3 regions of the Streptomyces sp. NPDC048506 genome follow, and region 2 is predicted to be linked to each of the others. Evidence: riboswitches for the same ligand, from Rfam matches in the RefSeq annotation. Region 2 holds a riboswitch; each other region holds the start of a gene.
The links. Region 2 has a riboswitch for cobalamin ahead of AB0C96_RS21510 (HoxN/HupN/NixA family nickel/cobalt transporter). Riboswitches for the same ligand answer to the same signal wherever they lie in the genome.

Region 1: another riboswitch for cobalamin. It lies ahead of AB0C96_RS14545 (acyl-CoA thioesterase); the one in region 2 lies ahead of AB0C96_RS21510 (HoxN/HupN/NixA family nickel/cobalt transporter).
Region 3: another riboswitch for cobalamin. It lies ahead of metE (5-methyltetrahydropteroyltriglutamate--homocysteine S-methyltransferase); the one in region 2 lies ahead of AB0C96_RS21510 (HoxN/HupN/NixA family nickel/cobalt transporter).

Annotation. Positions count from the first base shown of each region.
Region 1 covers NZ_JBEZIX010000015.1:52,598-62,183, reverse strand. Annotated here, with positions in the region: gene AB0C96_RS14565 (ferritin-like domain-containing protein) at 1-696, shown strand, start outside; gene AB0C96_RS14560 (helix-turn-helix domain-containing protein) at 749-1,471, opposite strand; gene AB0C96_RS14555 (PaaI family thioesterase) at 1,538-1,996, shown strand; partial or broken gene AB0C96_RS14550 (transposase) at 2,638-2,876, opposite strand; gene AB0C96_RS14545 (acyl-CoA thioesterase) at 3,033-3,413, opposite strand; cobalamin riboswitch at 3,632-3,813, opposite strand; partial or broken gene AB0C96_RS14540 (short-chain fatty acyl-CoA regulator family protein) at 3,894-4,103, opposite strand; gene AB0C96_RS14535 (MFS transporter) at 4,593-5,735, shown strand; gene AB0C96_RS14530 (sugar ABC transporter permease) at 5,732-6,826, shown strand; gene AB0C96_RS14525 (acyl-CoA dehydrogenase family protein) at 6,816-7,943, opposite strand; gene AB0C96_RS14520 (CoA transferase) at 8,211-9,586, shown strand, end outside.
Region 2 covers NZ_JBEZIX010000025.1:101,191-110,776, forward strand. Annotated here, with positions in the region: gene AB0C96_RS21495 (hypothetical protein) at 1-318, shown strand, start outside; gene AB0C96_RS21500 (DoxX family protein) at 975-1,526, shown strand; gene AB0C96_RS21505 (VOC family protein) at 1,699-2,199, shown strand; gene AB0C96_RS21510 (HoxN/HupN/NixA family nickel/cobalt transporter) at 2,212-3,390, opposite strand; cobalamin riboswitch at 3,418-3,642, opposite strand; gene AB0C96_RS21515 (alpha/beta hydrolase) at 3,807-4,655, opposite strand; gene AB0C96_RS21520 (MarR family transcriptional regulator) at 4,652-5,362, opposite strand; gene AB0C96_RS21525 (nucleoside/nucleotide kinase family protein) at 5,419-6,075, opposite strand; gene AB0C96_RS21530 (cupin domain-containing protein) at 6,139-6,597, opposite strand; gene AB0C96_RS21535 (helix-turn-helix domain-containing protein) at 6,794-7,369, shown strand; partial or broken gene AB0C96_RS21540 (helix-turn-helix domain-containing protein) at 7,392-8,278, opposite strand; gene AB0C96_RS21545 (hypothetical protein) at 8,325-8,831, opposite strand; gene AB0C96_RS21550 (class I SAM-dependent methyltransferase) at 8,969-9,586, opposite strand, start outside.
Region 3 covers NZ_JBEZIX010000014.1:72,588-82,173, forward strand. Annotated here, with positions in the region: gene AB0C96_RS13840 (Ig-like domain-containing protein) at 83-1,261, shown strand; gene AB0C96_RS13845 (aldo/keto reductase) at 1,350-2,405, opposite strand; cobalamin riboswitch at 2,547-2,734, shown strand; gene metE (5-methyltetrahydropteroyltriglutamate--homocysteine S-methyltransferase) at 2,908-5,232, shown strand; gene AB0C96_RS13855 (phosphocholine-specific phospholipase C) at 5,312-7,369, opposite strand; gene AB0C96_RS13860 (MFS transporter) at 7,603-8,898, opposite strand; gene AB0C96_RS13865 (PLP-dependent cysteine synthase family protein) at 8,895-9,586, opposite strand, start outside.

The DNA.
Region 1 (9,586 bases), on a different contig from region 2:
AAGTGGCAGGCGTCCCACTACACCAAGTTCTCCGACATCGCGAAGGGCCTCGACGGCATCGGTGTCGTCTGTGACGACACCGGCAAGCAGAAGTACACGATCGACGACGCCGAAGTCATCTGGCCGGTGCTCGACGACCCGGACCTGAAGACCGTCAAGGCGGACCAGAACGTCAAGGACCTGATGGAGTTCTCCAACGCCGTCTACTGCTACGTCCTGGCGCTTCTGGACGCCATCTACCAGACGCCCATGCAGGTGCACGACCCCGCACAGGACAAGGACCTGTTCACGCAGAGCGACCGGTACGCCTACGAACGCAGCTTCATAGCTGTGATGCAGGGGTTGCTGTACCCGGTCTGCGAGCTCCTGGTGCGGACACCGCTCGTCAAGGGGCAGCCGTCCGTCAACGCCGGACCGCCCTTCCAGTACTACGCGTTCAAGACCAAGCAGCCGAAGGCCGAACTCGCCGCACTCTGCGAGAAGCTGCTCCCGAGCTATGCCGCACTGGGCGGTGACGACGGAGTCCAGCGGCAGATCTCGCTGCTGCCGGACTCCAGCTTCCCTGACGGCCCTGATCACGCGGACGGCGCCCGCCGGCCATACGGAGGGCGCCGTCGCGTCGGTGGGCAGCGCCCCGTACCCGTCCTTGAGGGCACGGTCGACCGCATCAACACCCACTTGGCCCCCAGGCAATGAACTGACCGGTCCGCAAAGGGGATTCAGCCGCAAACGCGGCCGCCGGGTTCGCTCACCCGCCGTCCTCCACCGCGGTGTTCAGCTGCTGTCCGGCGATGGGAGCACGACCGCGGTGTGGGACCGTGGCAGGCGTGGCGCGGAGCAGGTAGCCGGAGAACCAGGTGGGGAAGGCCCGTCGCAGCGTGCTCGGTCCGGTCAAGGTGACGGCTCCTGAGCGCAGGAGCGGGGCCCATGGTGTCTCACCGAGCCAGTAGCGGGTCAGTGCCTCCAGGTCGGCGTCTACTCGCAAGGCCACCTCGAAGCCGCCGTCGTCAGTGCACAGGTCGACCTGCGGCCGGGCGATGTGCAGGAAGTACGGCCCGCCCTCGGTTCCGCGGAAGCGCAGTTCGACGATGGTCCGCCGCTCCGGCAGGTGCTCGGTCACGGTACGGCGGCGGATGTCCCACACCAGGACATCGGGGTCGAGGTGTTCGGGCCGCAGGCCGCGCCGGTCCCAGTGCATGGCCCAGCCGCCCAGTTCCCGCACCACCGGCGCCAGATTCTCGCCCGCCTCGGTGAGCCGGTAGCCGCCGTCCTCCCGTGACACGATCCCGGCCTTCTCCAGGGTCTTCAGGCGCGTCGAGAGCATGGTCCGTGAGATGCGCGGCAGACCCCGGCGGATGTCGTTGAAATGCCGCTCGCCCAGCAGCAGCTCCCGTACGACCAGCAGCGTCCACCGCTCACCCAGGACTTCCAGCGCGCGGGCGACCGCGCAGAACTGCCCGTATCCACTCATGCAGCCCACGGTAGCGGTCCAGAATCCGTACTTGTCTTGGCGTGGAAGCGATCTAGCGTTACTGCCATGAGCAGCGAAAACACCGAAACCACCGCTCCTTCCGGCCTGGACTTCCTGCGTTCGATCATCGAGGGCCGTACGCCGCAGGCACCCATCTCGCACACGCTCGGCTTCACGCTCGTCGACGCCGAGCCCGGCCGGGCGGTCTTCGAGGGCGGAACCGGCGAGCACCTGTACAACCCGATGGGCACCGTGCACGGCGGCTACCTGACCACCCTGCTGGACTCGGCGCTCGGCTCCGCGGTCTTCAGCCGCCTGCCCGCCGGTACGGGCTACACGACCGCACAGCTCAACGTGCATCTCATCCGGCCGGTGACCGCGCGGACCGGAAAGCTCCGGGCGACCGGCACCGCCGTCCACGTCGGGCGCACGCTCGGCACCGCCGAGGCTCAGGTGGTCGGCGTCGACGACGGGAAGGTGTACGCACACGCCACCACCACGTGCGCGATCTTCCCCGTCCAGTGAGAGCGGCTCCACGAGTGATGGCCCTGAGACGGCCCGATCCGTCGCCGCCCAGCGCCACATGCCCCGGTCCGCTGTGATCGCCGCCCGGCTGCTCGACCACCGGCCAGCCGGCCAAGGCACTGTCAAAGACGTGCACCACGTGAGCGTGGCCACGATGGGAGAATCTGGGGAGAATCGGCTGTGTAAGACGGCATGAACCTGAAAGACCGTGAAAGGTGGATATCCGCCGGCCAGGCAGGTTCTGATCCGCATCGGCGCAGGTCAGCCTTGACGTGGGCGATCGGTCGGATCGTGGCTCAGTCGGGTTGGGCTGCTTTCACCGGCTCCCCGCTGTTCCCCGCTCGATCTGGTGCGCTTGTGGTGCGGGGGTGAGGGGGTGAGCGGAACAGGGCCGAGGGCTGCCGCGTTCGCAGGGTGGGTTGTCAGTGGCCCTGGCTAGCATCTTGGATGCGCGGTCGACTTCCGGGGTGTCCAGCTCTGTAGAGCAGCTTCATCCCCGATTCTGTCTGGGGGCGGCCCGGGGCCGACCCGGGACCTAACCGACGGTCGGGCTTCGTCGATGGCCAAGAGCGAGACCTGTCAGCGCCGGCCGCGCACCAATCAGTGCTGTACGTCGACCGCTGGTGTACGACTTCCAAGCGTGCACCTGCCCGGACAGACGCGACCAGGTGAGGCGCGTTCACCGCCCGCCACCGCCGCTGGGCGGACTCCACCAGCTTGAAGACCATGGCCAGGGCGGCGGTGCGGGAGCCGGCCCCGCGGGTGACGTTGGTCCGCGACCGCACGGTGGAGATGGGGAATCAATGGGGTTCGTGGTGCGCAAATGGATCCAGTGCTCGGCGGGGAAGCCGAGGAAGGCCAACAGCTACTCCTCGTCGTCGTTCGACGGACTGGTGGCAAGGCACGCACATCCTGAGGCGCCACTGCAGGTCGAGTACCAGCTCACCGCTTTGGCCCGGACCCTGCTGGCACTCTGGTGGCACGGGTGGTTCTGTTCACGAGCTTCTCGCGAACAGAACCACCCGTGCGCACGTCGCTAGGCGAGTTGGCCTCCACGCGCGTTCGTCCCGCCGTCGTCAAGAGCGGGAACCGGGCGGGGCGTGCCTTCGGCGTCGATCGCGACGAAGGTGAGTCGGCCGGTGGCCACTTCGGCGACGGGGCCGGCGGCGTTCCAGCGCTCGGCCGTCACACGGACCACCACCGTCATCGATGTCCGGCCGGCGCGTTCGAGTTCGGCGTGCACGCTGAGCAGATCGCCGGCGCGCACGGGGGCGAGAAAGGTCATCCGGTCGACAGAGACGGTCACGGCCGGGCCATCGGCGTGGCGCCCGGCGGCGGCAGCGGCTGCGTCATCGATGAGCTTCATCACGACGCCACCGTGGATGGTGCCGTAGAGGTTGGTGTCGTGCTCGCTCATGATGTGCGCGAGTGTGACCCGGGAATCAGCCGGTGTTTTCTTGGCAGCGGAATGCAGGGTGACGGTTCGGTCGGCCACGTCAACTCTCCTTCGCGAGTCGCGGCAAGCAGGCCCGGGGCGCGAAGGAAGCGGTGACGGAGGGGCACACCGTGTGCCCGGATCCGCCGGCCTCCGTCGAGCCGCCGAGATCACCGCACGCCCCGTGGCGTACGGGCAGCGGCAGGTATTCGGACTCGCGGGCACGCCTCCCGCACGTACGAGTCGTACGTACCAGGCATCTACTGGCCGTCGCTTCCCGGGCCCGAATGCGGGCCCAGTGCGTATGACGGCGGTCGTTCCCGCTCACCGCTGCGGGGCAGTCCCGGACTCTCACCGGGTTCCCTCTTACGACACGCCCGCCTGGCTGACGGGGCGAACCAGCTGCCACGCCAGGGTAACCGCAACGGGAGCCGGCCCTACTTCCTGTGCTCCGCGGCGCCGTCACGCCGGGCGGTCCGCCACCGGATACGGCACGAACGTGCCGCTGTTCTGGTCGATCTTCAGAGGGCGACCGAGGGCCGGTGCAGCGCGCTGGGAGCCGTCGAAGCGTTCGCAGACGTGGCAGCCCATGCCGATGGGTGTGGCGGCGGAGGGACCGTCGAGGTCGAGGCCGTCGGAGCAGACGACGCGTGAGGCGTGGCGGATCTCGCAGCGGTGGGAGGTGCGTATGAAGTGCTCGACGGCGTCGGAGTCGCCGCCGAAGCCACCGCGAGCGTCCACCCTGGCAGCGCAGGACCGGACATCACGGCATGCCCTGTCGCGGACAACACGACGCAGACCGCGGCGAACACCGCGGCCCGGATATATCGCAGCGCAGCGGTGACAGGCATGGCACCGACATCATGACAAGGCGCCCCACCGGTTTCGGACAGGGGGTGGCCGAATGCCGACCATGGCCTGCGTAAAGCGTCACCTTCAGCCGCCGGCGGTGCTGACAAGAACGACCAGCCTGCGGTCGGCCGGCGACCGGGAACTGGCGACCCGGCCCATACGACTGACTGGGGCGGGCCCCATGGAGGGGTCGCGGGCCGGCGTCTCGGGAGGGCTGCTGCGGTGCGAGTGAAGCGAGGGGCGGAGACAGAAGCGGAGGCCGGCGGACCCGACGGCGACATAACAGGGTCGCGAGGGCCGGGCCCGGCTGTGACCGTCCTGCTGACGAGCGCGATGGCCTTCTCGATGATGCAGCTCTTCCTGATCGGGGCGCTCGGGCCGCGACTGATCGGCGAGCTGGGCATCTCGCGGACGGTGCTGGGGCTGACGACCACGGCCGGGTTCGGTGCGGCGGCTCTGCTGTCGCCGGTGGCGGGGCGGTTGGTTGACCGGGTCGGGCCGCGGCGCTGTCTGGTGGTGCTGTTGCTGCTCGCCGGGGTCTCGTTGACGTTGATCGGGGCCGCTCCGGGGGCGGGGATGCTGCTGGCCGCGGTGGCGCTCGGTGGTCTGCCGCAGGCCCTGGCCAATCCGGCGACCAACAAGGTGATCCTGGCCGTCGTTCCGGCCGAGCGGCGGGGTGGGGTCACCGGGCTCAAGCAGTCCGGAGTGCAGTTCGGCGCCTTCGTGGCGGGGCTGCCGCTGTCACTGCTGGCCGTGGGCGTGGGCTGGCGCGGTGCGGTGTGGACGGCGGCGGGCACGGCGGCATTGGCCGCGGGGTGGGCCGCTCTCGCACTGCCGCCCGACGCGCCGGCGACGGCTCCCGGCCAGCGCCCACCGTCCTCCTCGCGAGGTGTGACGAAACGGCTGGCGGTCTTCTCCTTGTTGCTCGGCTGCGGTATCGCCTCGGTCAATACGTACCTGGCGTTGTTCGGTTCGCAGCGGCTGGGCCTCTCCCCCACCACGGCCGCCGCACTCGTAGCCGTTCTCGGCGTCGCCGGCATAGGCGGGCGCGTGGGGTGGTCGCGTGCGGCGGGGCGGCCGGGGCGGGCCGAGGCGATGCCCGCGCTGCTGGCGGCCGGGGCGGTGGGCGCGGCGCTGCTCCTCGCCGCCGCGGTCCTGGCGCATCCGCTGGTGTGGGTGGCCGCGATCACCCTCGGATCGTTCGCGGTGTCGGCAAATGCGGTGTCCATGGTGCTGGTGATGCAACGGGCGGCTCCGGGGCGTGCCGGGCAGGATTCGGCGCTGGTCTCGGCGGGCTTCTTCGCCGGGTTCGCGGTGGGCCCGCCGTTGTTCGGTGCGTTGGTGTCGGCCTCCGGCTACGTACCGGGATGGCTCCTGGTGGCCGCCGAGTTCGTGGCGGCGGCGATGGTCGCCGTACCGCTGATGTCGCGCCGCCGCGGGGAGCCGGGATGAGCGTAATGAACACGCCGTCAGGAGAGGCGAGTTGGGCCGACCGGGCGCTGGCGTCCCTGTTGGCGCGGGTCTCGGTGACGGCGGACGAGGTCGGTCCGCGCTTCCCCCTGTACGCGGACCCGGACACCGGGTCCTGGACCACCACCGCTCGGGGTTCGTGGACCGGCGGCTTCTGGGCCGGACTGTTGTGGCTGCGTGCGCTGTCCTCGGGCGACCCGGACCACCGGAAGGCCGCGGCCGACTGCACGCAGCGGTTGCGGTACTGGGTCGAGCAGGACACGGCCACGCGCGGCCTGGTGTTCTGGTACGGCACCGCTTTGGCCGCCGGGCCAGGTGGCCACGAGGCGGCGGGCGAGCTGAGGGACGAGGCGGCGCGGGCCTGTCTGGCCGCGTACGACGCGGAGTTGGGGCTGGTGCCATGGGGCGATGCCTTCGGCGGGCCGCGGTTGCTGGCACGCGCGGACGGGGTGCCGGGGTTGGTACCTCTGCTGGCGCACGCGCCGGGCAGCGGGCCGGCCGCCGCGTACGGCCACCTCATCCGGCACCTCGAACTCTGCCTGTCCGAGGAGCCGCCACGGCCGGCATGGCAGGCCCGGCCGCCCGCCGCATGGACGGCGTACCCCGAGCCCGCGCCCGGCTGGAGCCGCACGGCGGCGTGGCTGTTGCTGGCGGTCGCCGACGCGCTGCACTGGCTCGGGGACGAGGACACCGGTCTGCGGAAGGCCGCAGCACACCTTGCCGCACTGCGCCTCGCGCCGGATGCGAGGCTGATCCCGCCGGCGCAGGACGCACATCCGCACGGCCCGGTCGATGCATCGGCCGCAGCGATCGAGGTGGTGGCGGCGTTGAAGCTGGCCGCGTTCGCGCGGGCCACGGGCGACGAGCCGGAGGGCGATCGGCTGGCGACCCGAGGGCGGCTGGTCCTGCGCCGCCTGACGGAAGCACACCTGTCCCCGACGGGAGTATTGCAGGACGGCTGCTACGACGCCGAGCGCGGCCTCGCCACCCGCCACGAGCTGGTCTGGGGAGACTTCTTCCTGGCGTGGGGGTTGGCGCTCCTCACCGGGCTGACGCAGCCGTTCACGATGTGACGTCGTACGCACGCAGGACCCGACGCGCCACCGCGGCGATGTGCAGCTCATCCGGGCCGTCGAGCAACCGCGCCGCGCGCCCCGTCCGGAAGAGCGCCGGCAGCGCGGTGTCCGGCCCGAGTCCGGCCGCGCCGTGCACCTGGATCGCGGCGTCGGCGACGTGTTGCAGCATCCGGGCCGCCGCGACCTTGGCGAGCCCGGTCTCCACCCTGGCGTCCTCGCCCGCGTCCAGACGGGCCACCGCCTCGTACACCAGCGGCCTGGTTGTACGTATGGCGAGCAAGGCGTCGAAGACCAGCTGCTGGACGAGCTGCCGGTCGGCCAGCGGGCCTGCGCTCTGGGCCCGCGAGCGTGCCCGTACGCACATCAAGTCGAAGGCGCGCTCGGCCTGTCCGAGCCAGCGCAGACAGCGCAGGATGCGGCCCAGACGCAGCCGTTCACCGGCGATGCGCAGCGCCGTGCCGCGCTCGCCGACCAGGTGATCCGCGGGCACGGTGACGCCGTCCAGCTCGATCTCCCACTGACCGCCCACCCCCAGAACCGGCAGTTCGCGCACCACCCGGAATCCCGGCGCGGACGTGGGGACCAGGAGCAGTGACAGGTCCGACGGGTCGTCTCCGGTCCGCGCCATGACAGTCACCAGGTCGGCTTCGCCCGCGCCCGTGATGAACCACTTGCGGCCGTGCACGGTCCACGTCCCCTCGGCTCCGGGCTCGGCGCGCGTCGACGTCAGGGTGGGGTCGGTGCCTGGTGTGTCGGGCTCGGTCATCGCGTAGCAGATGCGCAGCTCGCCCGCGGCGATGCGTCGCAGACAGCGCTCCTGGACGGGCGCGGTGGCGTGGCGGGCGAGCATCGACACGTCCAGCAGGGGCGCGGAGCCGAGGGCGGCGGGACCGTGGTCGCTGGCCCCTTCGGCCTCGGCCAGATGCGCGTACCGGGAGAGCGGCAGCCCCTGACCGCCCAGCTCAACGGGCAGCGGAAGCGCCCACAGCCCTGCGTCCTTCGCCTCCTTCTGGAGCCGACACAGCTCGGCGCGTGCGGCCGGTCCGCCCGCGTCGAGTACCGGCTCGGCAGGCATCACCCGCTCCCCTACCAACACCGCGACGCGCTCGCGCAACTCTGCGACGTCGGGCGGACAGCCCGGCAGTCCGAACCCGCCGCGGCCGAAGGCCGGCGCTGCACTCGGGATGCCCTGCACGCGCTCCAAGGGGGCCACCGCTTTCCTCCACATCCACCGGGAACTCGGTGAACCGACAGTCCGACTTGCTGGTGTGGAGTTGGTCGGCCCCGGTCGTCGTCCGGTTCCCGTACGTCCAGGTCCGTAGAAGACACCCAGGTCCGTACACGACACGCGGCGCGCGACCGGCCGCCGGAGAGGAATGCCGTGGGTCACACCACTGTCATCGGTACGCACCGGCCTCTGGAGGAGGTGACGGTAGAGGTCGCCGGCCCTGCCGCACTTACCGCGCCGACCCTTGCCCACCTGCGCTCGCTCGGCGCGAGGGCGACGGAGAGCTCGGTAACGTCGACGGGTCCCGCCCGTTTCGCCGCGGCGGGAAACGGGCCGGGCGAGGTCACCGCACACGCCGCCTGGGCGGATGTCCTGCCGGAGGCGGACGGCGCCGACGAGGCGACCGTCCAGGCGGCCGGCGGAGTGATGCATGTGCACGGCAGGCGCGACGGCGGGCCCCGGGGCCTCGCCGTCGATTACGCCGCCACCTGTGCGTCGGTCCTCACCGTGCAGGGGCTGCTCGCCGCGCTTCTCGGCCGGGCACGTGGTGGGGGTGAGGCCACAGAGATCACCACCGGGGCCGACCGGGCGGCGCTGCTGACGATCTCCCAGTACATCGCGGCCGCGAACGCGCCCGAGGCGGAGGCGGTGCCCTTGGCTCCCGGGGGCCCGCCGTTCACGGCCGCCTGCGGCACCCGCTTCGAGCTGGAGGCGCTGGAACCCGCCCCCTGGGCCCGCTTCTGGCGCGCACTCGGCGCCCCTGAGGAGGCGATACGCAGCGGCTGGCCGGCCTTCCAGTTCCGTTACGCCACCGCCTGCGCACCCATCCCCCAGGCCCTGCACCGAACGGCGAACGATGCCGCCTGGCCCCGAATACGTGAGGCCGCCGCCGCATCGGGGGCCGAGGTGTGCGCCCTGCGCGCACTGGCCGAACGGGCGGCGGAGGCGATCCCCGCCGCGCCATGGACCCTCACGCCGTACCCCGGGGAGGCCGGGCCCCCGTCCACAGCCCGCCCCCTCCCCGCCGACGCTCTCCCCCTCGCCGGCCTGACTGTTCTGGAAGCCGGCCGCCGCATCCAGGCCCCGCTCGCCGCCCACCTCCTCGGCCTGCTCGGCGCGGACGTCGTACGGATCGAACCACCTGGCGGGGATCCCTTGCGCGCAATGCCGCCCTGCACCTCTGGCGTCTCCGCCCGCTGGCTCGCCCTCAACCGGGGCAAGCAGGCCGTGGAGATCGACATCAAGTCCCCTGCCGGGCAGGCCGAGTTGCGTGAGCTGGCCGCCGACGCGGACGTCTTCCTGCACAACTGGGCACCGGGCAAGGCGGAACAGTGGGGGCTGGGCGCCGACCGTCTCGCCGCCGTCAACCCGCGCCTGGTGTACGCCTGCACCAGCGGCTGGGCGGGCCGCCTGCCCGACGCCCCGATGGGCACCGACTTCATGGTCCAGGCCCGTACCGGCGTCGGCGAAGCGGCCCGGCCGGCCGACGAGCCGCCCGCCCCCTCCCTGATGACCCTGATCGACGTACT
Region 2 (9,586 bases):
GCCCTGCGCCCCATGCGCAAGAAGCTCGAAGCCGAGGGCTACAAGGTCAGTGGCTACCGTGAGGAGCCGTCGCAGGCACTCATGGACGCCAAAGGTGGCAGCGATAACTTCTTTGTCTCGGTGGAAACTTTCGGGCGCGGCAACGCGCTTGTCTTCTCCGTGGAAACTCCCTGCTTTCTGCCGCCCGGCGTGAAGCAGGAACAGGTGTCGGCCCCGGTCCCCGCACAGAAATCCAACCCGATCGCCCCGGCAGCCCCCTCGCTCGCCGCAGGGCCCATAACCTCCACCACCCGCTTCCCCGACAACCCCTTCGGCTGATCGATCCCCGGACAGCCCGGCCCGGTTGGTGCCCCGCCGACTGGTTCCTGCAGTGCGCCTTCGGCGGGCACATCCAGGGCACTGCACACCGGGAAAACCCTGCGGACCAGCGAGAACTACCGAGCGTAGTTTCCCCTGGTCCGCGCGGGCTTTTCGGAATCAATCATGGTTGGGGTCTTCGGTTTTCTGTACCCCGTTTTTCGTACCTGGCCTCTGTCCCAGGCTTTTGCCCCGGCAGTTGGTGACGGCTGCCCATGACGGTTGTCCGTGACGGCTGCTCGTGGCGTCGGCGCCGGCAGGAGTGTTCGGTGCTCGTGGGTGAAGTGGCGCAACTTTCCGCGCTCGATTTTTTCGGGGCTTATGGGGTTGGATGTCCGCATTCGTTGGGTGGGCATTCTTGGGCATTCTTGGGTGTTCTTGGCGGTGGATTGTCAGGTCAGTGGCCTCCGGCTCGTTCAGGCCGGGGGTCACTGGTGTGCGGGGGAGGGTCGGGTTCGGGGGTGTCGGTGGGCTGTTGTTCGGGGTGGAGGTGGCGTGTATGGTCGGAACGCGGACTTGAAGTTTCAAGTAAATCTTCAAGTAAATGGTTCGGCGGGGGCGGGCGGTGTGCCGGTTCTGGTGCGGCGGCTGGTCAGTGATGGCAGGAAAGGTCCTTGATGACGTCCTCTCTCGGCACCCTTGAGTCCGTGCGCGGCGGCGGTTCGGTGCGCCCTGTGCCTGCTCTGCACGGATATGACACCGGGCTGCTCCTGCTGCGGCTCGTGCTCGGGCTGACCATGGCGGCCCATGGCGCCCAGAAGCTGTTCGGCTGGTTCGGCGGGCCGGGGCTGGACGGGACCGGGCAGTTCTTCACGATGAGCGGGTACCCGTCGGGCCGCGCCATGGCCGTCGTCGCCGGTGTGAGCGAGGCGCTCGGCGGGCTCGGGCTCGTGGTCGGGCTGCTGACGCCGCTCGCCGCTGCGGCGGTCGTCGGCACGATGATCAATGCGCTCGCCGTGAAGTGGGGCGGCGGATTCTTCGCACCCAAGGGCGTGGAGTACGAACTGCTGCTCGCCGCCGGTGCGGCGGCCCTGGCGCTGACCGGCCCCGGGCGTTACGCCGTCGACCGCATCCTGCCCGGTCTGCGTGCGCACCGGCTGGCGTACGGCGTGGCCGCGTTGCTGCTTGCCGCGGTGATGGCCGGCGGGGTGTTGCTGGTCCGGACGTGAGACCCCGGGCAGGGAGCAGGAGAGCTGGAGAGCAAGAGCGCCGGGGAGCAGGAGTGCTGGGGAGCAGGAGTGCTGGGGAGTGCGAGGGGGAGCGACAGGGCCGGGAGCGGCAGGCAGGTCAGGAGCGTGGCGCCACGGATGGTGTCGCGGTAGTCGATAAGGGAGTGGATTCATGGCCGTACGACGGCTCAACCATGCGGTGCTGTACGTCCGCGAATTGGCGCGGTCCGTTGCGTTCTACACCGAGGCTCTGGGGCTCACGGTGGACGTCGAGATACCGGGGCGGGCCGCGTTCCTCAGCGCGCCTGGTTCGCTCAACGATCACGATCTGGGGCTGTTCGCGGTGGGGTCGCACGCGCCTGGGCCCGAGGCCGGGCGGGTCGGGCTCTACCACCTGGCCTGGGAGGTCGGCACGCTCGGCGAGCTCGCCGCGGCCGAGGCGCAGCTCGCCGAGCGCGGGGCTCTCGTCGGCTCCAGCGATCACCTGGTGTCCAAGTCCCTGTACGCCAGGGACCCGGACGGCAATGAGTTCGAGGTGATGTGGCGGGTCCCGCGGGAGGACTGGCCGGGGCCCGACGAGGCGGACCGGCTGCGACCGCTCGATCTGGCGGTGGCGTTGCAGCGCTGGGGCCCGGACCTGGTGACGGGCGCCGCGGCCGGCTCGGCCACCTGAGGTCGGTCGGCCTCAGGCGTCCGGCGTCGCCCCAGCTGCCGGGTGCTCCTGCGGTACCGGCTCACCATGTGCAGCCGGCTTCGCCCGCTCGGCCCGTACCGCCCAGCGCTGCTCGACTCCGGCCACCCGCCAGTACGCCAGTGCCGCGGCCCAGACCACCACGAACAGGCCGACGATGATGAAGCCGACGTTGTCGAGGTTGAGGCCGGAGATCCAGCCGGTCAGCGGGTCGTTGAGGGCGAGCTTGTCGTGGAGGACGGTCACCAGCTCGATCGTGCCGATGAAGAAGGCGACGGCGATCGACAGGCCGGTGATGGTGAGGTTGTAGTAGACCTTGCGCACCGGGTTGGAGAACGCCCACTGGTAGGCGAAGTTCATGAACGTGCCGTCGAGGGTGTCGAACAGGCTCATTCCGGCGGCGAACAGCAGCGGCAGGCACAGCACCGCGTACCAGGGCAGGCCGGCCGCGGCGCCGCTGCCGGCCATCACCATCAGCGTCACCTCGCTGGCGGTGTCGAAGCCGAGTCCGAAGAGGAAGCCGAGCGGGAACATCTGGCCGGGGCGGGTGATGGACTTGGTGAAGCGGCCCAGGAAGCGGTTCATGAAGCCGCGTGAGTCCAGGTGCGTTTCCAGCTCGGCCTCGTCGTATCGGCCCGCGCGCATTGCCCGGAAGACCCGCAGGATGCCGATGAGCGCCACCAGGTTGAGCGCGGCGATCAGATAGAGGAACGAGCCGGATACGGTGGTGCCGATGACGCCGAGCAGCTGGTGGGTGCGGGTGCTGTTGTTCATCAGCGTCCCGGCCAGTCGGGTACCGCCGGCGATCAGCGCGGCGAGGACAACCACCACGCTCGAATGCCCCAGCGCGAACCAGAAGCCCACCGAGATCGGCCGCTTGCCGTCGGCCATCAGCTTGCGGGTGGTGTTGTCGATCGCGGCGATGTGGTCGGCGTCGAAGGCGTGGCGCATGCCGAGGGTGTAGGCGGTGATGCCGAGCCCGACGCCGAAGACCTGGCTGCCGACGGAGTAGTGGTGGGGGACCACGAGCAGGAACAGCACGCCGAAGGCGACGACGTGCAGCCCGGCTATGACGGCCATCAGGCCCGCGGTACGGACGGTGTCCTGCCGGCGCCAGCGGAACGCGACGGCGACAGGGGTGGTCGGGTTCGGGGTATCGGTGGACAGGGCCATCCGGTCACGCTCCAGCACCTCGTGGATCAGTTCGTGAGATGCCGTGGCCGGTCTCCTGGCTTACGGGTTCGCTGACGCTCGCGCCCACCCCCGCCTTCCCGGCCGCAGGCTGCGGTCAGTGGCGCCGTACGCGCGCCGTGCGCATACGGAAAGGGCTGGAAACTCCCCGATCACAGTGGCGAGGGCCGCTCCGGACTGGGACCACTAGGTCCGTCACCGGTCTTCCCGAACACCACGGCCCGGTCACTCTAACTGCTCACCGGGAGGGGACGGGCGGGCGCCGTTCGTCCGTGGTGCACGGCCGGGCCGGTCGGAAGAGAGCCAGGTCGTGGACGGTGGCCACGGGCACCGGCGGGCCAAGGAGGGCGGTCAACGGCGTCAGTAGGGCAAGGAGACGTCAGCAGTGCGAGGAGGCGTCAGCAGTGCAAGGAGGAGAGGAATGCGTGGAGTTCGTGGTCGAAGAGCGTGGTGTTCTCCAGGTTGACCATGTGGGCGGCGCCCGGTATGCGGACTCTTCGGGCCCCGGGGACCGTGAGCGCTATTGCATGGGCGTTGGCCGAGATGTCCGAGCTGTCGAGGTCGCCGTCGAACACCACCGTCGGTACCCCGATCTCGCCCAGGCGGTCCGCCGCGCCGACTTCCAGGGGCATCCCGGCGCCCACGCCATCGGCATGCACCTCGACGTTGGCCGCGGCCGAGGCGCGCATCCGCTCGCGGAACCCGGGGTGGACGGCGGACGGTTCGCGGTGCGGGCCGTCCACCCACATCCGTAGGAAGTGCTCGACGTAGCGCTCCGCGCCGTCCGGGGCGCCGATCGCCGCCACCTGCTCCCCGATGTGCTCCAGGACGAAGGGGTCGGTGAAGGGACGGCCGCTGATCCCGGGGGAGGCCAGCGCGAGGGCGGTTACCCGGTCGGGGTGGGCTATCGCGGTGTCGAGTGCGACCCGTGCACCGTGGGAGAGCCCGATGAGGACGGCGTGGGGGACGTCCAGCGCGTCCAGCAGGGTGCACAGGTCGTCGTGGTTGGCGTAGTCGCCGGCCACCGTGGAGGACAGGCCGTGGCCCCGGGAGTCGTAGCGGATCGCGCGGAGGCCGGAGTTCACCAACCAGGAGAACTGCTCGTCCCACATGTGCTGGTCGAGCATGCCGCCGTGCAGCAGGACCACGGCGGGGCCCGAGCCCGCCGTCTCGTAGAAGAGCTCGCCGTCGTCGATCGGCACGATGCCGTTGTCGATCTCGGACCAGGCCGTGATGGGCGGGGTCATTCTCCGGACCGTCCTTTGCCGGGGGCGCGAGCGGGGTCAGCAGCGCCGGTGGTGTCAGTGGGGTTTCTGTCTTTTCTATCGCGATTGTCGGGAGTGTGGTCAGTGCCGGTTTCGCTTGGCGACATGCGCGCACCGTTCGCCAGGTGCCGGAACTCCTCGCCGAGTCGGTCGAGTACGTGCAGTGCGGTGCGGACGTCCTCGGTGGACAGATCTGCCAGGCGCTGCCGCAGCTCCGTCACCTCGAACTCCTGGATGCCGCGTATCGCCTCCGCGCCTTGGGCGGTGAGCTCGATCAGGGGCGAGCGGCGGTGGGCGGGATTCGGGGCCGTGACGACCAGGTCCAGCTCCGCGGCGTGGTTCACCCAACGCTGCACCGGCTGTCTGTCGAGGTCCATCGAGCGCGCCAACTGCGGGACCGTTCGCGGGCCTTCGGTACGCAGTGCATCCAGCAGGGCGTGTTCGCCGGCGGTCATGCCGGTGGCCTGGAGCTCGCGCTCCACTGCGCGGACGACCGTGCGGTGCAGTGGCCACAGGCGGCGGATGACGCCGTACAGCAACTCCGCGGCAGGTGTGGGTTCTTCGGCGGGCCTCGGTTCTTCGGGCGGCCTGGGTTCTTCGGTGGGTGTGTGTTCTTCGGTGGGGGTGGGCGTCGGGTCTCCGGCGCCCCTCCCTCCGTTCCGTCCGGCATCCTCCGCGTTGACACTCATGATGTCATGATGGCATCACTGATGTCATTTGGGAAGGGGGTGGTCGCTCTGAGTGGTCACCCTTCCGTCGGACGTGGAGCCGCTTCGGGGGAGAAGGTGATGACCAGGTCGGCGCGGTCGCGGGTGGCCGCCACGACGCGGGCGTTGGCCTCGTCCGAGGTGAGGACGAATCGCTCGGCCTCGGCACGCGGGCGTCCGAAGCGCACATGCCGGTCGACCAGCCGGCGGACCCGCTCGGGAGCGTCCAGGTCCACGTACCAGACCTCGTCGAGCAGTCCGCGGATCCGTGACCAGGGAGCCGAGTCGAGGAGGAGGTAGTTGCCTTCGGTGACGACGAGCGGGACATGCGGTGCCACCGGGATGCTGCCGGCGACCGGCTCCTCGATGCGGCGGTCGAAGGTCGGGGCGTAGACGGCGGTGTCCGGCTCCGGCGAGCGCAGGCGCGCCAGTAGCGCCGCGTAGCCGGCGGGATCGAAGGTGTCGGGCGCGCCCTTGCGGTCCGCCCGGCCGAGGCGGCGCAACTCGGCCTCTGCGAGGTGGAAACCGTCCATCGGGACGAGCGTCGCCCGGCCGGCCAGCTCGGCCACCAGGTGGGCGGCGAGGGTGGACTTTCCGGCGCCGGGCGGCCCGGTGATGCCGAGCAGCCGGCGCCGGGTCGGGGTCGCGGTGGCGGCCAGCCGATGGGCGCGGGAGAGGAGGTGCCGGGGATCCATGGTGCGTCCATCGTGCCCGATCGCGGGTCGAGCCGGCCGGCCGGTGGTGTGCCGGCCCCGGGGTCAGACGTAGTACTCCATGCCGTACTTCGCGCCGATCCCGTTGAGGTGGTCGAGATCGGGGTGGCCGTCCTTCATCGCGACCGGGCCGGCCTCGAACACGTCCTCCATGAAAGCGTCCCAGCCGCCGGGTGACGAGACCTGTAGGCAGCGGGCGGGCGGCTGGGAGGCGTTGCGCATGGCGTGCGGGACGCCGTGCGGCAGCAGGGCGCACATGCCGGCGGTCAGGCGGTGGGTGGTGCCGTCGAAGTCGACCTCCATCTCGCCTTCGAGGACATAGACGAATTCATCGGCGTGGTGGTGGACGTGTAGCGGGACATCGATGTCGAGTCGGTTCTCCAGGATGGCGAGCCGGCCTTCGGTGTCGGTGGTGCGCGCCTTGACGTCCTGGCCGGGCGCCAGGGGGACGCGCCCCGGCCGCCGTTCGCCGGGCTGTAGTACGAGGAAACGCTCCTTGGGCATGGTGATCGCTGATCCTCTCCGGGCTTCTCGGATGGTGCGGGACCTCTCGGGTGGTGCGGGACTTGTCGGTGTTGCGGGAGTGCTTGGTGGTCTGGTGCAGGGCTTGCCGGTGGAGCTGAAAGGAATTTCAAGCGGAATCCACAAGCGGAATCGGAATCCGATTCCGCTTGTGGAGCGTAGCAGTAGCATCGGCGCTGTGGCACCCTCTTCGACCCCTCCCGCCCCCCAGCGCAGGCCGCGCGCCGACGCCGAGCGCAACCGGACCCGTGTCCTGGACGCCGCGCGGGAGGTGTTCCGTGCGCGCGGCGACGAGGCGCAGATGCCCGAGGTCGCCCGGGCCGCGGGGGTGGGCATCGGTACGGTCTACCGGCACTTCCCCAGCCGGGCGGCCCTGATCGCCGCCGTGGGGGAGCAACGGCAGGCGGAGCTCGTGGAGTTCGGGCGCAGTCACTGTCTGCCGCGCACCGGAGCCGCCGAGGGGCTGGCCGCCTACGTCGAGCACATCGGGGAGGTGCTCGACGCCGAACGCGGGCTGTCCGCGTCGATCGAGGCGGCGTTCGGTTCCTCCGAGCCGACCGGGGAGGGGCGGGCACAGGCCGAGACGGTCGCGGGTCAACTCCTCGCCCGTGCCAAGGAGGAGGGCACGGTGCGGGAGGACGTCGAGGTCGGTGATGTGGTGATGATCGTGTGCGGGCTGGCGGCGGTCATCCGGCACGACGCCGGTGACTGGCGGCGCTACGTCCGCAATGCGTGTGCGGGGCTGCGCCCCTAGAGGTGTATGGCCTAGTGCCGCGTCAGGCAACGGTCGCCCTGACGACGACCTCGCGTAGCCGTTCGTCGGCGGCGTGCTTGTTCCGCCAGATGATGTAGCGGCGGATCATGCTGCCCTGCTCGTTGTGGCTGGCGTGGTCGGTGCCGTTGAGGGCGAAGTAGCGCAGGGCGGCGAACTGGGCTTCGATGCGGTTGAGCCAGGAGCTGTTGGTCGGGGTGTAGAGCGCCCGGCGTCGGGGCCTGGGCTCGCGGCCTGGGTCCTTGTGCCTGCCGCCGCGCTCGGCCCATTGCCGGCCGGGGTGGGGCTGGAGGTTGAGCGGCCCGAACTCGTCCAGGCAGAAGACGACTTCGGGCTCGCCGTCCTCGGCTATGACCTCGCTGTCAGCGATCGCGTAGAGGTGCTCGATGCGGGCCTTCTTGGCCGCGTAGTCGGGGGCGCGGGAGGTCTTCCAGGTCTTTATGCGTGGAAACGAGACTCCCTCCTCGCGGAGCAGGCTGCGCAGGCCCTCGTGGCTGATGTCGTCGACCACCCCCTCGGCGACCAGGAAGTCGGCCAGTTTGGCCAGGCTCCAGGTCGAGAACGGCAGGCCGTGCTCGGCCTGCCTGGACTTGGCGATCTTCTTGATCTCGCGCCGCTCGGGCAGCGTGAACGTTCTCGGCCGGCCGCCCTTGTACTTCGGGTAGAGCGCCTCGAACCCGTCCGCGTTGAAGTTATGGATCACATCCCGGACCCGGTCCGCACGGGTGAACGTCACCTCGGCGATCTTCGCCACGGGCATGCCCTGCGCGGACAGCAGCACCATCTGGGCTCGCCGCCAGGTCACCACTGCCCAGTGCCGCTGCGGACGATCCGCAGCAGGCGCTGCCCCTCGTCGTCATCGATCTCACGGACGCGTACTCGTTCTGCCATCAGGGCGGCCTGCCGAGACCACGCCACCTGCGCGGCGGATGCCGCACTATCGGCGTGTCGCGTGCATCTCCTGAAACAACTCGAACTCGCCATCAGGGGCGGCGCTGAACCCTTGCCAGTGGAAAGAGGTCGGCGTGACCTCCGTGAACGTCCACCGCGAGCGCCTGCCCTGGGAGTCGGTGCCCTCCTGGATCATCCCACCGGCGCCGTCAGGCCGACCGACCTGGGAGAAGTACGAAGGAAGCTTCGGTGAGATCCACGTAATCTGCCACAGCCCGGTCGTGACGTCGTACATACGGATGGTGGTGCCAGGGTACCGGTCGTGGAACTCCGGGCAGAAGAGCACATCCTGCACCACCCTCCCACCCAGGGCCCAGCCGAAACGCCACTCGCCCACTGCTGTGCGCCACTGACCATCACCAAACCGGTACCGGTTGCTGATCTTCCACGTTCCGACCAGCCGACCGTAGAGCATCATCGCCTCCGCGTGGTCCGGATCCGGACCTGCCGCCGACAACAGCTCCAGCATCGAGTCACGAAACGACACAGTCATCAGGGCTGCAACCTCCTGCTTATGTCACACGGTTGATCGGTCCGAGGGTAACCATCCCCACCGACAGGGCGAACGTTGCCTGACGCGGCATTAGGAGGCGTATGGCCTCGGGCCGCGATGCTCCTGCGGGTGTGTACTCAGTCCGTGGTCCCCAGCCGCCACAGTGACGTGACCTCGGCGGCGCGGGCCACGTGCAGCGGGTCGGAGGTGTCCCGGGCGCGGGGATGGCGCGGGGTGATGTCGAGTCGGCCCAGGACCGTGAGACCGGCGTCGGCGAAGGCGTCCAGCAGTTCGGCGTGCGGGCGCAGCCCGAGATGCTCTGCCAGGTCGGAGAGGATCAGCCAGCCCTCGCCAGCCGGGGTCAGATGGTCCGCGAGGCCGTCCAGGAAGCCGTACAGCATGCGGTTTCCCGGGTCGTACACCGCGTGCTCCACCGGGGAGGTCGGTTTCGCGGGCACCCACGGGGGGTTGCAGACGACCAGGGGGGCGCGTCCGGCCGGGAAGAGATCGGCCTCGACCACCTCCACCTGGTCGGCCACCCCCAGTCGTTCGGTGTTCTCGCGGGCGCAGGCCAGTGCGCGCGGGTCCTGGTCGGTGGCCACGACTCGGCGAACGCCGCGGCGGGCCAGCACCGAGGCGAGGACGCCGGTCCCGGTGCCGATGTCGAACGCCAGCTCCTGCGAGGGCAGCGGTGCCTGCGCGACCAGGTCGACGTACTCGCCGCGGGCCGGAGAGAAGACCCCGTAGTGCGGGTG
Region 3 (9,586 bases), on a different contig from region 2:
GGGCATTGGCGACCTTTGACGGTTACGCCCTCACTGGGCCCGACCCCGCCACTGCCAGCCGTTCTGCTTTGGAGGGACTCCCGTGCACGCCGCACTCCGACGCCACCCCGCCCGGTTCATACCCGCCCTGATAGCGGCCGCCGGACTGATGACCGCGTGCGACGGCGGCACCGACGCGGCGAAGGAGGACGCGCCGGCGGCGAAGGTGACCGTCACCCCGTCCGCGGGCAGCAAGTCCGTCAAGCTCGGCTCGGAGATATCCGTACGGGCCTCCGGCGGCAAGCTCACCGCGGTCGAGGTCAAGGACGACAAGGGCGCCAAGGTCGCCGGGCGGCTGGCCGGCGGCGGCGCCTCATGGACCTCTGACGGCAAGGTCCGGCCGCAGACCACCTACACCGTGAAGACCACCGCGAAGTCGACGCAGGGCAAGGAGTCCTCCGCCACCTCGACGTTCACCACGGAGCAGGCCGACAAGGTCAACAAGCTCACCAACACCCCGGGCGGCGGCCAGACCGTCGGCACCGGCATGCCGATATCGATCCTCTTCGACCACCCGATAGCCAAGGACCGGCGCGCCGAGATCGAGAAGGCACTGAAGGTCACCTCCCAGCCGAAGGTCGAGGGCTCCTGGGGCTGGGTCAAGGACTGGTCCGGCAAGGACCGGATCGACTGGCGGCCCAAGGACTACTGGCCGGCCGGCACCAAGGTCTCGGTGAACGGCGCGCTGGGCGGTATCAACTCCGGGACGGCCGGCGGCTGGTTCGCCCGGGACTACACCTTCGGCTTCACCGTCGGCGCCGACCGCAAGGCCGTCATCGACGTCCCCTCGCACACCCTGACCATGTACGAGAACGGCAAGAACGTCGGCAGCATCACCGGCTCCGCGGGCTCCCCGCAGGACCCGACCCGCGGTGGGGTGCACACCGTGCGCAGCAAGAACGCGGCGGAGACGATGGACTCCGCCACCATCGGCCACGGCGACGAGTGGATGCTGGACTCGCAGTGGGTCACCCACCTCACCGCCTCCGGGACCTTCCTGCACTCCGCCCCGTGGAACAAGTCGCTCGGCGTGGTCAACAACAGCCACGGCTGCTTCGGCATGACCACCTCGGACGCCAAGAAGGTCTACGACTTCCTGACGATCGGCTCCACGGTCGAGGTGAAGGGCACCACCAACCCCAACAAGACCGACGTCGGCAACGGCCTGGAGGTCTGGCAGGAGACCTGGCAGCAGTGGCAGCAGCGCAGCGCCCTGAAGTAGGCCCCCGACCGGGGAGTTGAGCGCACGCCGCCGCCCGGCATCCGGGCGGCGGCGTTCGACGCTCCGGCTCCCGGCGGGCTGCGCCGGGTCAGCGGACCTCGTGCACCGTGCGGCGGTAGGTGGAGCGCTTGTCCTCGATGTCGGCCCAGCGGTCGCCGTAGACGTTCTCGGTGATGCCGGGCTGCCGCAGGAAGTCGTGCGGGAAGCCCAGCGGCACCGCGCTCGCCGCGTCCAGCCGTGCCAGCGCCGCCCCGTCCAGCTCGACGTCGAGGCCGGCGAGGTTGTCGGCGAGCTGGCTCTCCTTGGTGGCGCCGATGATCGGGATGACGTTGCCGGGCCGGCTGCGCAGCCACGCCAGCGCCACCTGCGCGGGGCTCCAGCCGCCCTGCTCGGCGATCTCCAGTACCGCGGTGAGGGTCTCGTCCTCGTTGTGGTCCCCTGTGTGGCTGCCGGTGACGTCCAGCCGGCCGGTCTCGCCGCGGCGGTACTTGCCGGTGAGCTTGCCGGCCGCCAGCGGCGCCCACGCCAGTACGGCCAGGTCGAAGGCGCGGGCCTGCGGCAGCAACTCCCGCTCCGGTGTCCGCTCCAGCAGGTTGTAGCGCAGCTGCGAGCCGGCGAACGCGCTCCAGCCGCGCAGCTCGGCGAGGGTGTTGGCCTGCGCGATCTCCCAGGCCGGCCAGTCGGAGACGCCCAGGTGGAGCACCTTGCCCGAGCGCACCAGGTCGTCGAGCGCCCGCATCAGCTCGTCGACCGGGGTGAAGTTGTCCCGGGCGTGCACCCACAGCACGTCGAGGTGGTCGGTGCGCAGCCGGTCCAGGCTCGCCTCCACCGACCGGACCAGGTTCTTGCGGTGGTTGCCCGCCGCGTTCACATCGCCCTTACGGGTCGCGCAGGTGTACTTGCTGGCCAGCACGAAGCTGTCCCGGCGGCCTTCGAGCAGCTCCCCGAGCAACTGCTCGGCGGCGCCGTCGGTGTAGTTGTTGGCGGTGTCGAGGAAGTTGCCGCCGGCGTCGGCGTAGGCGTCCAGGATCCGGCTGCTGGTGTGCTTGGCCGCGCCCCATCCCCACTCCTCGCCGAAGGTCATGGTCCCCAGGCTCAGCTCGCTGACCCGCAGGCCGGTCTTGCCGAACAGTGTGTAGCGCACGGTGTTCCCTTCGCTCGGTAGGTGATCACCACGCTAGGAGTTGAAGCGCTCTCCAACGCGAGGCGTGCCCGGCGCGGGTGACCGGATCACCGGGGAGGGCCTACAGGGGTCGGGAGGGCATCGCCTAGGCTGGCCCTTGCGTCTGGTTCGCCCTGCCCGCCAGGCAGGTGCGTCGTAAGAGGGAACCCGGTGGAAATCCGGGACTGCCCCGCAGCGGTGAGTGGGAACGACCGCCGTCACACGCACTGGGCCCGTCCGGGCCTGGGAAGCGACGGCCAGTAGGTATCCGCCCTTGGCGGACGTGCCCGCGAGTCCGAAGACCTGCCAGTGCCCCCGCACGACCGGTGTGCGGGGTGATCTCGGTGACCTTCGAGGGCGGGTCGGCGGACACACCAGGCGGCACGGGCGGCGGCAGCGCACCCGCGACCCGCCCGGTGGGCCACCCCTTCGCGCCCTCCCCCGTCCCGGGGTCCACAGAGGCACGCTCGCGAAGGAGAGTTCCGTGACCAGCACGTCCACAGCCGCGGCAGTACGGGCCACCGTGCACGGCTACCCCCGGCAGGGGCAGCACCGCGAACTGAAGAAGGCCATCGAGGGGTACTGGAAGGGCCGCGTCGACGCGGACGCCCTGAGGGCCACCGCCGCCGGGCTGCGCCGCACGGCCTGGCAGCAGCTCACCGCGGCCGGTATCGACGAGGTGCCGACCGGCGACTTCTCGTACTACGACCACGTCCTGGACACCAGCGTGATGGTCGGCGCGATCCCGGCCCGGCACCGTGCCGCGGTGGCCGCCGATCCCCTGGACGGCTACTTCGCCATGGCCCGCGGCACCCAGGACCTGGCGCCGCTGGAGATGACCAAGTGGTTCGACACCAACTACCACTATCTCGTACCGGAGTTGGGGCCGGAGGCGGTCTTCGTCGCGGACTCCGCCAAGCAGGTCGGCGAACTGACCGAGGCCCTCGCACTCGGCCTCGCCGCCCGCCCGGTCCTGGTCGGGCCGGTCAGCTACCTGCTGCTGGCCAAGCCCGCGCCCGGTGTCGCCGCCGGGTTCGAACCGCTGACGCTGCTCGACCGGCTGCTGCCCGTCTACGCCGAGGTGCTCGCCGACCTCCGGGCGGCCGGCGCCGAGTGGGTGCAGCTCGACGAGCCCGCTCTCGTCCAGGACCGCAACCCCGCCGAACTGGCCGCCGCCGCCCGCGCCTACCACCACCTGGGCACCCTCACCGACCGCCCGAAGCTGCTGGTCGCCTCGTACTTCGACCGGCTGGGCGAGGCGCTGCCGGTACTGGCCAAGGCGCCCGTCGACGGCCTGGCGCTGGACTTCACCGAATCCGCGGCGGCCAACCTGGACGATCTGGCGGCGGTCGGCGGGCTCCCCGGCAAGCGCCTGGTCGCCGGCGTGGTCAACGGCCGCAACGTCTGGCTCAACGACTTCGAGAAGTCCCTGACCACCTTGGGCACCCTGCTCGGCCTCGCCGACCGGGTCGACGTCGCGTCCTCCTGCTCGCTGCTGCACGTCCCGCTCGACGCCACCGCCGAGCGGGAGATCGACCCGCAGATCGCCCGCTGGCTGGCCTTCGCCCGTCAGAAGACCACGGAGATCGTCACCCTGGCCCGCGGCCTGCTCCGGGGCACCGACACCATCGCGGCCGAACTGGCCGCCAATCGCGCCGCGCTGGCCTCCCGGGCCGGCTCGGCACTCACCCACGACCCGGCGGTGCGCGCCCGCGCCGCGGCCGTCACCGAGGCCGACGGTCGCCGGACCCTGCCGTACGCCGAGCGGGCCGCCGCCCAACGCGCCCGGCTGGGACTGCCGTTGCTGCCGACCACCACCATCGGCTCGTTCCCGCAGACCGCCGAGCTGCGCACCGCCCGCGCCGAGCTGCGGGCCGGCCGGATCGACACCGCCGGGTACGAGGAGCGGATCGCGGCCGAGATCCGCGAGGTGCTCACCTTCCAGGAGAAGGCCGGCCTGGACGTGCTGGTGCACGGCGAGCCGGAACGCAACGACATGGTCCAGTACTTCGCCGAACAGCTCACCGGCTACCTGGCCACCCAGCACGGCTGGGTCCAGTCGTACGGCACCCGTTACGTCCGGCCGCCGGTCCTCGCCGGGGACGTCGCCCGCCCCGGGCCGATGACGGTGCGTTGGACGGCCTACGCCCAGTCGCTCACCGACCGGCCGGTCAAGGGCATGCTGACCGGTCCGGTCACCATGCTGGCCTGGTCCTTCGTCCGCGACGACCAGCCGCTCGGCGACACCGCCCGCCAGGTGGCGCTGGCCCTGCGCGACGAGGTCGACGACCTCGAAGCGGCGGGCAGTTCGGTCATCCAGGTGGACGAGCCGGCGCTGCGCGAGACGCTGCCGCTGCGCGCCGCCGACCGCGCGGGGTACCTCGCCTGGGCCACCGAGGCCTTCCGCCTCACCACCGGCGGCGTCCGCCCGGACACCCAGATCCACACCCACATGTGCTACGCGGAGTTCGGCGACATCGTCCGGGCCATCGACGACCTGGACGCCGATGTGATCAGCCTGGAGGCGGCCCGCTCCCATATGCAGGTCGCCGACGAGCTGGCCGCGGCCGACTACCCCCGCGAGGTGGGGCCCGGCGTCTACGACATCCACTCCCCGCGGGTACCGAGCGCCGCGGAGGCAACGGGCCTGTTGCGCAAGGGACTTGAGGCGATCCCCGCCGAGCGCCTGTGGGTCAACCCGGACTGCGGGCTGAAGACCCGTGGCTGGCCCGAGGTCCGCGCGGCGCTGGAGAACCTGGTCGCGGCGGCGCGGGAGGTCCGCGCCGGCCTGCCGGACGCGGCCTCCTGACGCCACGGGGCGCCCGCCGGATCGGCGGGCGCCCCGTTCCCCGCGGTGCGGGGGAGCGCGCGAACCTCGTCGCCGGCGGTCAGCCGGTGATGAGTGCCGGGTCGCTCACGCCCGCCTGGCCGTTCTCGACGTGGCCGGCGAACCGGCGCAGGAAGGTCTTGTCGGTGTCGGAGGTGACCGACAGGTCGTACCAGCGCTTGCTGGCCCGCAGGTCGACCGTGTGCTCCACGGTGGCGCCCGCCTTCACCTTGAAGGTCTCCGCGGCGCCGCCGTACGCGTTCGTCACGGTGAGGTTGGCGGCGGCGCTGCCCGCGTTCTTCAGGGTCAGCTTGATGTTGCCGCTGGCCTTGTCGTGGCGGGCGGTCACCTCGGGGCCGGCGGTCTTGCCGGGGCCCTTGAAGACGCGCAGGAAGCCGTTCGGACCGAACACCGACAGGTCGTGGGCGCCCTTGGAGTACGCCGAGTTCCAGGTGTCGGAGATCTTCTTGCCGGCCTCGGTGGTGTAGGTCCAGGGGCCGTCGGTGCGGTTGCCGGAGCGGACGTGGAAGCAGACGCCCGCCGCGTCGCCGCCGCTGAAGGTGAGGGTGAACGTGCCGGCCGCCGGGTCCGCGGAGCCGTCGACCAGCGGCGCGTACGGCAGCGGGCGCGTGCGGCGGGAGCCGGACTCCTGCTTGGGCAGGGCCGGGTTGGCGGGGGCGTGCGGGACGTAGTCGGGGTGGCGCTCGTGGTCCGGCGGCTGGTAGCCGGCGGTGTCCGGCAGGGCCGCCGGGCCGGTGTCCTTGCCGCCGAAGTCGAAGGCGGCGGTGAGGTCGCCCGAGACGGTGCGCCGCCACGGCGAGATGTTCGGCTCCTTGACCCCGTGGCGCTTCTCCATGAACTGGATGATCGACGTGTGGTCGAGGACCTCGGAGCACACGTACCCGCCGGTGCTCCACGGCGAGACCACGATCATCGGCACGCGCATGCCCATGCCGTAGTGGCCGGCGGCGTAGCTGGCGTTGCCGGGGAAGTAGTCCAGGCTCGTGTCGACGGTCGACTTGCCCTGGTCGGCGGAGGACGGGACGTACGGCGGCACGATGTGGTCGAAGTAACCGTCGTTCTCGTCGTAGGTGATGAACAGGGCGGTCTTGCTCCACACCTCGGGGTTGGACGTCAGCGCGTCCAGCACCTGCGATATGTACCAGGCGCCGTAGTTCACCGGCCAGTTGGGGTGCTCGCTGAACGCCTCGGGCGCGGCGATCCAGGAGACCTGCGGGAGCTTGCCGGCCTTCACATCGGCCTTGAGCACGTCGAAGTAGCCGTCGCCGGCCTTGGCATTGGTGCCGGTGCGGGCCTTGTCGTAGAGCGGGTCGCCGGGCTTGGCGTTGCGGTACTGGTTGAAGAAGAGCAGGGAGTTGTCGCCGTAGTTGCCCCGGTAGGCGTCGTCGATCCAGCCCCACTGGCCGTTCGCGTCCAGGCCGTCGCCGATGTCCTGGTAGACCTTCCAGGACACCCCGGCCTGCTCCAGGCGCTCGGCGTACGTGGTCCAGTCGTACCCCGCCTCCTGGTTGCCGAGGACCGGACCGCCGCCCTTGCCGTCGTTGCCGACGTGCCCGGACAGCATGTAGTAGCGGTTGGGGTCGGTCGCCCCGATGAACGAACAGTGGTAGTCGTCGCAGATGGTGAACGCATCGGCGAGGGCGTAGTGGAACGGGATGTCCTTGCGGGTCAGATACGCCATGGTGCGCTCCGACTTGGCCGGCACCCACTGGTCGTACTTGCCGTTGTTGAACGCCTTGTGGCCGCCCGCCCAGTCGTGGTCGAGGCCGGCGATGAACTGCATGCCGAGGTCCTCGGCGTCCGGGTGGAAGGGCAGCACCTCCTTGCCGCCGTCGGGCTGGTTCCACACCGGCTTGCCGTTCGGCAGCGTCACCGGGCGCGGGTCGCCGAAGCCGCGGACGCCCTTCATCGTGCCGAAGTAGTGATCGAAGGAACGGTTCTCCTGCATGAGGACGACGATGTGCTCCACGTCCTTGATGGAGCCGGTGCGCCGCTTGGCGGGGATGGCCGCGGCACGGGCGATGCTGCTCGACAGGGCGGAGACGCCCGCGGTGGCGCCGGCGATCTGGAGGAAACGCCGCCGATTGAGTTCAGGCATGAGTCTGTGAACCTCTTCGGGTGTGGGGAAGTTCGCGGTGTTGGGGACGGTGCTGTGCAGTTGTGCTGGGAGCTGTGGGGACACAGCAGTCAGCAGAGTGTTCCAAGAGGAACGAGTGTCTGGGAAGTGGGGGTGTCCCAGGTGTGACAGTTCGCCGTACGCGCGGCGAACTCCCCGGCCAGGAGTGGCCGCCCCGCCCCGCCGGGGCAGGGCGGGGCGGCCACCCATTTTCCTCAGCCCGGCACCGCGGCCAGCCCACCGGCCCGGGTCAGCCGCCCCGTCCGGTGCAGCCCGTACAGGGCCGCGCTGCACGCCAGGCCGAGGGCCGGCAGGGCGAGCCAGGGCAGGGCGGGCAGACCGGCGGCCCGGGAGGCGTCCAGTGCGCCACCGGTCAACAGGTTGCCGAGCGTGATGCCGACCCCGCAGATGGTGTTGTAGAGCCCGTAGTGCGTGGCGACCAGGCGGTCACCGGAGAGCCGGACGATGGTGTCCATCTCGAACGGGTAGGTGATCATCGTGCCGACGGCCAGCAGCAGCGCGCACAGCGCGGGCGGGACGGCCGCCAGCGCCCAGCGCCCGGGACCGCCGGCCGGAACCGGCAGCGCACTGGCCACCAGCAGCGGCAGGAACGCCAGGCCCATCGTGAACAGGCCCCAGGCGAGCGCCCGTCCGGCCGGCATCCGGGCCTTGCACCAGCGGGTCACCCGGGTCTGCCCCAGGATCGTGCTCAGCCCGGACACCGCGAACAGCGCCGCCACCGCGGCCGTGCCGAACCGTCCCTCGCCGCCCAGTCGCCGCACCTCCAACGGCAGCGCCAGATAGACCTGGAAGGACAGCACGTAGGAGCCGATCATGGCGCCGGAGAACAGCAGGAACGGCCGGTTGGCCAGCACCCCGCGCCACTGGGACAGCACACCGGTCCGCCGGCCGGCACCGTCCGCCCGCGGGGCCCCGTCCTCCCAGGCCGGCAGCGCACGGATCTGCACGACGCTCAGCAGCGCGAAGATGCCCGCCGAGACCAGGCAGGTGACCCGGAAGTCCACTCCGGTCAGCACCATGCCCACCAGCGGGCCGAGCAGGATCCCCGCCTGGTAGAAGACGTTGAACAGCGCGAACGCCTCCAGCCTGCGCTCTCCCGCCGCGGCCGCCAGGTACGCCCGGACCGCCGGGTTGAACAGCGCCCCGGCCAGGCCTGTCGCCGCGGACGCCGCCAGCAGCGCGGGCAGCGAGTCCACCAGTGCCAGCGTGCCGAAGCCGGCCGTACGCAGCACACAGCCGGCCACGATCAGCGGCTTGTAACCGAACCGGTCGGCCAGCGTGCCGCCGACCAGGAACATCCCCTGCTGGCTGAAGTTGCGCACGCCCAGCACCAGGCCGACCAGCCAGCCGGCCAGGCCCAGGGTGCCCGACAGATGGGCGGCCAGATACGGCATCAGCATGTAGAAGCCCAGGTTGATGGTGAACTGATTGACCATCAACAACTGGACGCTGCGCTCGTAGGAGCGCACCTGTGTGAGGACGCCTTTCACCGGGCCGCCTCCTGCGGGCGGCCGGTGGTGGCCCGGACCGCATCGCCGGGACGCCCGGAACCGGTCACCGCGGCCGCCCCCGGCAGGCTCAGCGGATCGACGACGTCCGTGCACCGGGTCCAGGCGGTGACCTCCCGCTCTCCCAGGCGTTCCAGCGTCTGCGGCTCGTCCGCCGGCGGGGCGTCGAGCAGGCCGTGTGCGGCGCAGTACTCGTCGTCGTACACCGTGCCCAGATAGCGCTGCGGTCCGTCGGGGAAGACGGCCACGATGCGGGTGCCGGCCGGCTCGGTGCGGCTGAGCCAGCCGGCCACCAGCGCGACCGCGCCGACGCTCCAGCCGCCGGTCGCGTAGTGCGAGGATGCCAACTGGCGGCAGGTCCACACCGCTTCGCCCGGTGCGACCCAGTGCACCTCGCTGAACTGGTCGTAGGCGACGTTGCGCGGATAGATGCTGGAGCCCAGTCCGCGCATCAGCCGGGGGCGGGCGGGCTGCCCGAAGATGGTCGAGCCGATGGTGTCGACACCGACCAGCCGCAGGTCCGGGTAGAGCTGGCGCAGCACCCGGGACACGCCGGCGGAGTGCCCGCCGGTGCCGACGCTGCACACCAGGACGTCGATGTGGCCCAACTGGGAGGCGAGTTCGAGCGCCAGCGGCAGGTAGGCGGTGGTGTTGTCGGGGTTGTTGTACT